3 linked regions of the Antarctobacter heliothermus genome follow. The protein of the gene in region 1 interacts with the protein of each later gene in a pairwise test. Links are inferred from orthologs where the notes say so. Each region holds a gene or a part of one and is shown in the gene's direction. Other genes may lie near its edges. The genes, in order: ftsZ, rlmN and ANTHELSMS3_RS10660.

Region 1 (3,109 bases):
AGCGTCACAGATCCCCGGTCTGGATGGATTGGCAACCAAGATCCTTGGCCAGCAGGTGCGCCTTGGCCGCCCCTTGCGCGTCCACGGATTGCCGCAGGCGGCGACGGGGCCGGGCTTTGCCACGGCGGTGGGTCTGTGCCTGTTCGCAGCGCATCCGCAGGACGAATGGTGGGACTTTGAAATTCCGGTGGATCGGCTGCCGGCGCGGTCGCTGAAACGCGCAATGCAATGGTTCCGTGAGAACTGGTAACAGGGCTGGACACCGCTGGCCGTCAGGCCCGAAAAAATCCGTTTTGAGGATCACTTCCGGGGCTGACGGGCTGGCAAGCTTCTGTTAGGTTATACACAAATCCGTCCACAGAGGCGGGGCTACGGGATGTCGGGCAGACTCCCTCAAAATGTCAGTCGGTATAAAGCGCGCCACGAGTGTCTGTGGCGTGGTTTTAGTGGTCTGATAGGCCCAACCCCCAGTATGTTGCCGGGTTGGCGAAATACAGCCAAAATTTGCCGCGAAATTGCCACATCTGGTGGTTTTCACGCGTTTTTCGCGTGACGGACCGGGCGTCTATCGGTAGGATTCAAGTGAACGGGCCGCGCACAGGCCTGAAACCGGAATAAAAAACAGGCGGACGACAACATGGCACTGAATCTTTCGATGCCCGGACAGGACGAGCTGAGACCCCGGATCACGGTCTTTGGCGTGGGCGGCGCGGGCGGCAATGCCGTCAACAACATGATCGAGAAAAACCTTGAAGGCGTCGACTTTGTCGTCGCCAATACCGACGCTCAGGCGCTGGCCCAAAGCATGTCGCAAAGCCGCGTGCAGCTGGGCGTGAAAGTGACCGAGGGTCTGGGTGCCGGGGCGCGCGCCAGTGTGGGTGCTGCGGCGGCCGAGGAAAGCATCGAACAGATCGTTGACCATCTGGCCGGCGCACACATGTGTTTCATCACCGCAGGCATGGGCGGGGGCACCGGGACAGGGGCGGCCCCGATCATCGCGCAAGCGGCGCGTGAACTGGGTGTGCTGACCGTTGGCGTGGTGACAAAGCCCTTTCAGTTTGAGGGCGCCAAGCGGATGAAGCAGGCTGAGGCCGGTGTCGAAAGCCTGCAAAAGGTTGTCGATACGCTTATCATCATCCCGAACCAGAACCTTTTCCGCCTTGCGAACGAAAAGACCACCTTTACCGAGGCGTTCAGCCTTGCGGATGACGTGCTGTACCAGGGCGTCAAAGGGGTGACGGATCTGATGGTCCGTCCGGGTCTGATCAACCTCGACTTTGCCGACGTGCGCGCGGTGATGGACGAGATGGGCAAGGCCATGATGGGCACCGGCGAGGGCGAGGGCGAAGATCGCGCGGTTCAGGCCGCGGAGAAGGCTATTGCCAACCCGCTGCTGGACGAAATCAGCCTCAAGGGCGCACGCGGTGTGTTGATCAACATCACCGGCGGACACGACCTGACGCTGTTCGAACTGGACGAAGCGGCCAACCGCATCCGCGAGGAAGTGGACGCCGAGGCGAACATCATCGTCGGCAGCACGCTGGACGATGGTATGGCAGGTCGGATGCGTGTGTCGGTTGTCGCCACCGGTATTGATGCCCGCGAAAACACCGGCGATGTGCCGGTGCCGCGCCGTCCGCTGTCCAAGCCGCTGGGCACTTTGGCAAACACAACCCCGGCTCCTGCTCCGGCCCCCGCGCCGCAGCCCGCACCGGAACCGGTTGCCGCCCGCGCCGCCGAGGCAGAGCCGGAGCCGTCGCTGTTCGGTCAGATGGATGAGGTCGGTCAGGCCGATCCGGTCATCTCTCGTGACTATGACGAGGTGATCGAGGAAGAGCACGCCGACGACGGCCTGCCGCCGCCGGTGTACCGCGCCCATGTGGCAGAGTTCCGCCCCGCCCCCGACACGATCGAGGCGGACCCGCAGGACTTTGTCGCGCCGCGCGCCCCCGCTCCCGGCACGCCCAGCCCGGCCACGCTGGACCGGCTGAAGGCCGCCGCCGCGCGGACCCGCGAAGAGGCACAACAGGCCGCCGCTGCTCCGCAGCCCGCGCCCGCAGCCCCGGCAGAGGAACGCTCGCGCTTTAGCGTCAATTCTCTGATCGGTCGGATGACCGGCCACACCGAGCAACAAGCCGCTCCGGCACAGGCCCGCCGCGCGCAGCCTCCGGTGCAGGCGCATCGCCCGGCGCCGATCCATGACCAAGAGCCCGAAGCCGAAGATGACCGGATCGAAATTCCGGCCTTCCTGCGCCGTCAGGCCAACTGAACCTGAGTGAACTTAAGGCGGACGGGCCCGACCCGAGCGCCTGACCAAGTCGACCTCGTGAGAACGCCCTCTGCCCAAGCAGGGGGCGTTTTTCTGTTTCAGAGCGGGGAACAAAGGTGCTCACAAAGCGCAACATTTCTGCAAAAAACACCGGTTTTCGGCGGATTCATGGTGTCGTGATGCAGGGTGGGATTCGACGGAATAGGGATTATATTTCAATAAGTTGAGGTGATGTATTCAGGCGTGTGGCGGGGTTTCGCCGACTGTTCACGGGTGATGTTTCACACCGTTGCAATGTTTGATTTGAGGCAAGGGTGAGGCTTCGCTAGGTCCAATGTCAAAGCCGCGTCCAGGTTGGGGGGACGTGTGCAACTCAGGGGCAGCCTCGTGCAAACCACTCTTCGTTCGCCGATCACATTTACTGGTGTTGGACTTCATTCCGGCGCGCCTGCGCGCCTGACGATCCGTCCTGCCAGTGCCGACTATGGCATCTGGTTCAAACGCACCGACATCGCGCTTGGCGACACGATGGTTCCTGCGCGGTGGGATGCGGTTGATGCCTCACCGCTGTGTACCCGGATCGTGAACCGCGCGGGCACCTCTGTGTCGACCGTCGAACACGTCATGGCGGCCCTGTCGGGCTGCGGTGTCCACAACGCATTGATCGAGATCGACGGACCCGAGGCCCCAATCCTCGACGGGTCGTCGGTTCCGTTTGTGCGCGGCATCCTTACACGTGGCCTGCGTCAACTGGCGACGCCGATCCGTGCGATTGAAATTCTTGCCCCTGTCGAAGTGCGTACTGACATGGGGTGGGCCCGTCTGTCTCCGGCGGAGATG
Region 2 (3,129 bases), 3.1 Mb from region 1 along the record:
TCGACCACTGGGCCGCGATGAATTTCGACCATCGGAACCGCTGTCATGTCATGACCTCCAAGACTTGAGCGAATATCTGCCACTGGGGCTTTTACGCCTCGGTTCTTTCAGGCTATTGTCCCGCCGTCGAGATAAAAACCCAGTAATGCATCCTGCATTCGGGACGTGCGGAACGTGCGGGACATTTGAGGTAGAGAACGCTGGAGGCGGCAGGAATGATGTCAGGTCTTGGTCGGGGTTTGGGCGCACTGGCGGTGGTGCTGAGCGCCTCCGCAGCAGGCGCTCAGGATAGCAGCACGGCGCGCGTGGACGCCATGACGGACTGGTCGGTCTTTGAAGAGGCCAGCCCGCGCGAATGCTGGGCGGTGACCACCTACAAGGAAAGCGTGAACACCAAGGACGGTCGCGTCGTTGCCGTGACGCGGGGCGAGATCCTGTTGATGGTCTTCTACCGCCCAGAAGCGGGCGTAAAAGGCCAGGTGGCGTTTACCGGCGGGTATCCCTTTGCTCCCGGATCGACAGTCAACATCGCCATCGGCGAAACCGAGTTTGAACTGTACACCGAAGGTGAATGGGCCTGGCCCGCGACCCCGCAGGACGACGTCAAACTGATCACCGCGATGAAACGTGGTGCTGATGCCGTTGTCACCGCCGTGTCCAGCCGCGGGACAGAGACCAAGGACACCTTTTCCTTGCTTGGCTTTACCGCTGCGATCGAAGACGCGGACAAACGCTGTTCCTGACACTGCGTCCGGCCCAATTCGGATCGGATGATGATATGACGACAAACACAGTAAGGGCCGCATGACCTCGTGTCATCCGGCCCTTTGGCATTCGCCCGCGAATCCTGTATACGGCAGGCTTCGCGCCAGACAGGAGCCCCTCGCATGACCGCGACGACGCCCATCACTCAGGATCTCGTAACCATCCCCCGCAAGCTGCCGGAGGGGCCCGTGAACCTGATCGGATTGACCCGCCCGCTGTTGCGTGAGGCGTTGTTGACCGCTGGCACGCCGGAAAAACAGATCAAGATGCGGGTCAACCAGCTGTGGCAGTGGTTGTACCACTGGGGCGTACGCGACTTTGAATCGATGACCAATCTGGCAAAGCCGTACCGCGCCATGCTGGCCGAAAACTTTGTGATCGCCTTGCCAGAGGTGGTGTCAAAGCAGGTCTCTGCCGATGGCACGCGCAAGTACCTTGTGCGTATCGCCGGCGGACATGAAGTCGAGGTGGTCTATATCCCCGAGGCGGATCGCGGCACGCTGTGTATCTCCAGCCAGGTGGGCTGCACGCTGACCTGTTCCTTCTGCCACACTGGAACGCAGAAACTGGTCCGCAACCTGACGCCCGGCGAAATCGTCGGCCAGATCATGTTGGCGCGCGACGATCTGGACGAATGGCCCGCACCGGGCACCGGCACCGGTGTAGACGGCCCGCGTTTTCTGTCGAACATCGTCCTGATGGGTATGGGAGAGCCGCTATATAACTTTGAGGGCGTTCGTGACGCGATGAAAATCGCCATGGACGGCGAGGGCATCGCCCTGTCGCGTCGCCGCATTACCCTGTCCACCTCAGGTGTGGTGCCGGAAATCGCCCGCGCCGCCGAGGAAATCGGCTGTCAACTTGCGGTCAGCTTTCACGCCACCACCGATGAGGTCCGCGACAAGCTGGTGCCGATCAACAAACGGTGGAACATCGAAACTCTGCTGAACACGCTGCGTGAATACCCGCGCCTGTCGAATTCGGAACGCATCACCTTTGAGTATGTGATGCTGAAGGACGTGAATGACACGGACGACGATGCGCGGCGTCTGGTCACCCTGATCAAGGGCATTCCAGCCAAGATCAACCTGATCCCCTTCAACGAATGGCCCGGCGCGCCATACCAGCGCAGCGACTGGTCGCGGATCGAAAAGTTCGCCGACATCATCTACAAGGCGGGCTACGCCTCTCCCATCCGCACCCCGCGCGGCGAGGACATCATGGCCGCCTGCGGACAATTGAAATCGGCGACAGAGCGCGCGCGCAAGTCCCGCGCCCAAATCGCGCAGGAAACCGGCCTCTCCTGATCCGGCGAAAATAAATTGCGCGCGGGCCTTTACCTTCCCGTGACTGGAACCCCTATATCCAGTCGCAGGAGGCACCACAGATGGCTGTTTTACGTTTCGAAGTAACTGGGATGACCTGTGGCGGATGCGCCGGACGGGCTGAACGTGCGTTGGTCGGGGTCGAGGGCGTAACCAGCGCCTCTGTCAATCTCGCCAATCGCATGGCGACAGTGGACACTGACCGGCCCGCCAGTGACCTTCGCGACACGCTGAAGACCGCTGGCTACCCCGCTGCGGAAACCCACATTCGCCTGACCATCGACGGCATGAGCTGTGCCTCTTGCGTGGGCCGCGTCGAAACGGCGCTGTCCAACCTGCCCGGAGTGTTGACCGCCCGCGTGAACCTCACCACGCAAACCGCCGATGTTCAGGTGTTGACCGGAACCGTCACGGCACAGTCCCTTGCTGATACAGTCACCAAGGCCGGGTATCCGGCACAACCGCTGGAAGGTAACAGCGCCCCCGATGCCGCTGAACGTCAGGCAACCGAGGCCACCGCGCTGAAACGCCAGACCCTGATCGCCGCCGCACTAACGCTGCCCGTGTTCCTAGGGGTCATGGGCGGGCATCTGGTTCCTGCGCTTCACCACTGGATCAACGGTGCACTTGGACAGTCCGGGTGGTGGTTGGTGCAATTTGTCCTGACAACGCTGGTCCTGATCGGCCCCGGTCGGCGGTTCTATCGCATCGGCCTGCCGCTGCTGGCCAAGGGCACGCCGGATATGAATTCGCTGGTTGCATTGGGCACGCTGGCCGCATGGGGCTATTCGACAGTGGCCCTTTTTGCCCCAACCCTACTGCCCGAAACCGCCCGAGACGTCTATTTCGAGGCCGCAGCCGTCATCGTCACACTGATCCTACTGGGTCGCTGGCTAGAGGCGCGCGCCAAGGGTCGCACTGGCGCGGCCATCCGCCACCTGCTGAACCTGCGGCCCGATCTGGCCCGCGTCGAACGCGACAACACCACGGTCGAGATCCCCTTTGCCGACCTGCAAAAGGGCGACATCCTGCAAATCCG
Region 3 (3,017 bases), 2.2 Mb from region 1 along the record:
AACGCATCACCGATCCGTTGTGATCCCAGCAGGAATCGGCGGCGGCCTGACTGGCAATCAGACTGGCAAGAATCAATGTCAAAAATCGTTTCATTGGTGTTCCTTTAGCTTTTGGTAGAATGACCTGACCTCATCTTCCGCCTGCGATAAGTGACCTGTCAAACATTTTTGAACGACGCGCCCCGCCGCCAGTTTGCCGAATTTGTCCCGCCGCCGACGAACCCATGCCGCTAGTGAGCGTCGCAGTTGCAAGCATAGGGTGAACAGCAGTGTTTCATGTCGTTCGCAGGGGTCGTTGTCGTTCTCGAACTGACCCGGACTACCGGTGTGGGCGCCTTTTGCGCCGACTATGCCGCCCAGGGGTCGTGTACAGACTCTGAGCTTGGTGGGTTCAATGCCACCAGGTCCAACTCGCTGGAACACGCAACCTATCAGGGTGTGCGTTGGCCTGAGGTCCGCGTCTCGGTCAAAACGGACCACAACGGAGCCCGGCCGCATCGTTTGGGCGTCTTCGAGGCACGGCTCGACGAGGTTGACTGATGATCACGGCCCGCGCGCCGGACCTCCACATCGAACGCTTCTGTCAGACCAACGACCTCAGCGGTATTCGCCCTCAGTCAGTGACATCTGACAACGAAATGCCGCGGGCGCTTCACGCCAAGTTCGCACTGACTTTGACAGAGTAGGCGGTGCTGACGCGAGCACGGGCCTGTACAAGTCACGGTCACACTTGATCTTGTCTCGATATTGCGGCGACATGCGGCGATTCCCCGCTGATTAGGCCGCTCGCCCCCCTTCCGCATCAACCGGCGCAGGCCTATAAGAGCGTTGGCCCGGACTGGAAGAGTCGCGGGCCAATGAGGCAATGGGGCAATAATAAAATGTTTGGCATGGATAAACTCCTTGGCCTGTTCTCGTCGGACATGGCCATCGACCTTGGGACCGCGAACACACTGGTCTACGTCAAGGGCAAGGGAATTGTTTTGTCTGAGCCGTCCGTCGTCGCCTACCATATCAAGGACGGGGTCAAGAAGGTGTTGGCCGTCGGTGAGGATGCAAAGCTGATGCTTGGCAGGACGCCCGGCAGCATTGAGGCGATCCGCCCGATGCGCGAAGGCGTGATCGCGGATTTCGACACCGCCGAGGCGATGATCAAAGAATTCATCCGCAAGGTTCACCGCCGCTCGACCTTTTCCAAACCGAAAATCATCGTCTGCGTTCCGCATGGTGCGACTCCGGTCGAAAAACGCGCAATCCGACAGTCGGTTCTGTCAGCGGGTGCGCGGAAGGCCGGTCTGATCGCCGAACCCATCGCGGCGGCCATTGGTGCGGGGATGCCGATCACCGACCCGACCGGCAACATGGTCGTCGACATCGGTGGTGGTACGACCGAGGTCGCCGTGCTGTCACTGGGTGACATCGTTTACGCGCGGTCTGTGCGTGTCGGCGGTGACCGCATGGATGAGGCAATCATCAACTACCTGCGTCGTCAGCAAAACCTGCTGGTGGGCGAATCCACCGCCGAACGGATCAAGACGTCGATCGGCACGGCACGGATGCCCGACGACGGGCGCGGTTCTTCGATGCAGATCCGCGGACGCGACCTGCTGAACGGTGTGCCCAAGGAAACAGAGATCAGCCAAGCCCAAGTGGCCGAGGCGCTGTCCGAACCGGTGCAGGCGATCTGCGAGGCGGTGATGACCGCGCTGGAGGCGACCCCGCCGGATCTGGCTGCCGACATTGTTGACCGGGGCGTGATGCTGACCGGCGGCGGCGCGCTGTTGGGCGATCTGGATCTGGCGCTGCGCGAACAGACCGGACTGGCGGTTTCCATCGCGGACGAGTCGCTCAATTGTGTGGCTCTGGGCACGGGCAAGGCTCTGGAATACGAAAAGCAACTCCGCCACGCGATCGACTACGATAGCTAAGAATGCCGCGGGCCAAGGCGATTTCTCGGCGAGAGATCGTTCCCCCCAACTCCCGCTGTATTTGATCCAAGGCATTCTGTAACATCCGCCAACCCCGATGCGAGAGACCCTTGGCCAGCGACCGCAACGCACAAGACGATTTCACCGGCCCGCTCAAGCGGTTGCTGCTGGTCGTTCTAGCGCTGTCTCTGGCGGGCATCTTTCTGCTCTGGCGGATCGACAGCCCGCGCGTCGAACGATTTCGTGCGCAGGTCGTGGATGCGGTGGTGCCGCGCATGGACTGGGCGATGGCGCCGGTCACCGCCTCTGTCCGGCTTGTGCGCGATTTCCAGAGCTATCAGCGCCTCTACGAACAGAATGAGGAACTGCGCCGCGAGCTGCGCAAGATGACCGCCTGGAAAGAGGCGGCCTTGCAGCTGGAGCAAGAAAACGCCCGCCTGCGCGATCTGAACAACGTGCGGCTGGACCCGCGCCTGACCTTCATTACCGCCGTGGTACTGGCGGACAGCGGGTCGCCCTTTCGGCAATCTGTGTTGATCAACGTGGGCTCCCGCGATGGAATCGTCGACGGCTGGGCCACGATGGACGGCATCGGCCTTGTCGGGCGCGTGTCCGGCGTAGGGGCCAATACCAGCCGCGTGATCCTGCTGACCGATGCCACCAGCCGCATTCCGGCAGAAATCCAACCCTCGGGCCAGCGCGCGCTGATCGCCGGAGACAACACATCCGCCCCACCCATCGACTTTCTGGAAAACCCTGACCTTGTCCGCCCCGGCGACCGCATCGTGACCACTGGCGACGGTGAGGTGTTTCCACCCGGCCTGCTGATCGGGCAAGTGGCCGAAGATCCCGGTGGGCGTTTGCGCGTGCGTTTGGCCGCAGACTACGAACGGCTGGAGTTTCTGCGCGTCTTGCGGGATCACGGCACGCGACGAGTCGATTCGCCCTCGTCGCTGATTCTGCCCGAGGAATTGCCGGATGCCGGCGTCCCGCCCACAGCAGCACCTGACGTGGTTTCGGGGGACGGCGGAGATGGCTGAAAACAGCCCCGCGCGGCTCTGGAGCATGCGGGCGACCTATTTCGGCCTC

What was found.
Region 2: the proteins of ftsZ (region 1) and rlmN interact in binary tests that used the Escherichia coli proteins (3 or more experiments, as listed by UniProt). The link is inferred for Antarctobacter heliothermus from one-to-one orthologs.
Region 3: the proteins of ftsZ (region 1) and ANTHELSMS3_RS10660 interact in binary tests that used the Escherichia coli proteins (3 or more experiments, as listed by UniProt). The link is inferred for Antarctobacter heliothermus from one-to-one orthologs.

The regions. Positions count from the first base shown.
Region 1 is NZ_CP022540.1:4,427,091-4,430,199, reverse strand. What follows is about bases 1-2,953. They hold ftsZ (cell division protein FtsZ), read left to right. Parts: upstream 1-637; coding sequence 638-2,269; downstream 2,270-2,953. Other genes in these bases: lpxC (UDP-3-O-acyl-N-acetylglucosamine deacetylase), read left to right, coding at 2,657-2,953; ftsA (cell division protein FtsA), read left to right, coding at 1-250. In the rest of the region: more of lpxC, read left to right, coding at 2,954-3,109. UniProt on the Escherichia coli protein: Essential cell division protein that forms a contractile ring structure (Z ring) at the future cell division site. The regulation of the ring assembly controls the timing and the location of cell division.
Region 2 is NZ_CP022540.1:1,295,756-1,298,884, reverse strand. Bases 7-2,979 are described here. They hold rlmN (23S rRNA (adenine(2503)-C(2))-methyltransferase RlmN), read left to right. Parts: upstream 7-887; coding sequence 888-2,072; downstream 2,073-2,979. Other genes in these bases: ANTHELSMS3_RS06080 (heavy metal translocating P-type ATPase), read left to right, coding at 2,153-2,979; ANTHELSMS3_RS06090 (invasion associated locus B family protein), read left to right, coding at 216-743; ANTHELSMS3_RS06095 (asparaginase), read right to left, coding at 7-47. Also shown: more of ANTHELSMS3_RS06095, read right to left, coding at 1-6; more of ANTHELSMS3_RS06080, read left to right, coding at 2,980-3,129.
Region 3 is NZ_CP022540.1:2,238,672-2,241,688, reverse strand. Bases 44-2,904 are described here. They hold ANTHELSMS3_RS10660 (rod shape-determining protein), read left to right. Parts: upstream 44-881; coding sequence 882-1,928; downstream 1,929-2,904. Other genes in these bases: mreC (rod shape-determining protein MreC), read left to right, coding at 2,039-2,904; ANTHELSMS3_RS10665 (hypothetical protein), read left to right, coding at 277-540; ANTHELSMS3_RS10670 (hypothetical protein), read right to left, coding at 44-94. Outside these bases: more of ANTHELSMS3_RS10670, read right to left, coding at 1-43; more of mreC, read left to right, coding at 2,905-2,968; ANTHELSMS3_RS10650 (rod shape-determining protein MreD), read left to right, coding at 2,961-3,017. UniProt on the Escherichia coli protein: Forms membrane-associated dynamic filaments that are essential for cell shape determination. Acts by regulating cell wall synthesis and cell elongation, and thus cell shape.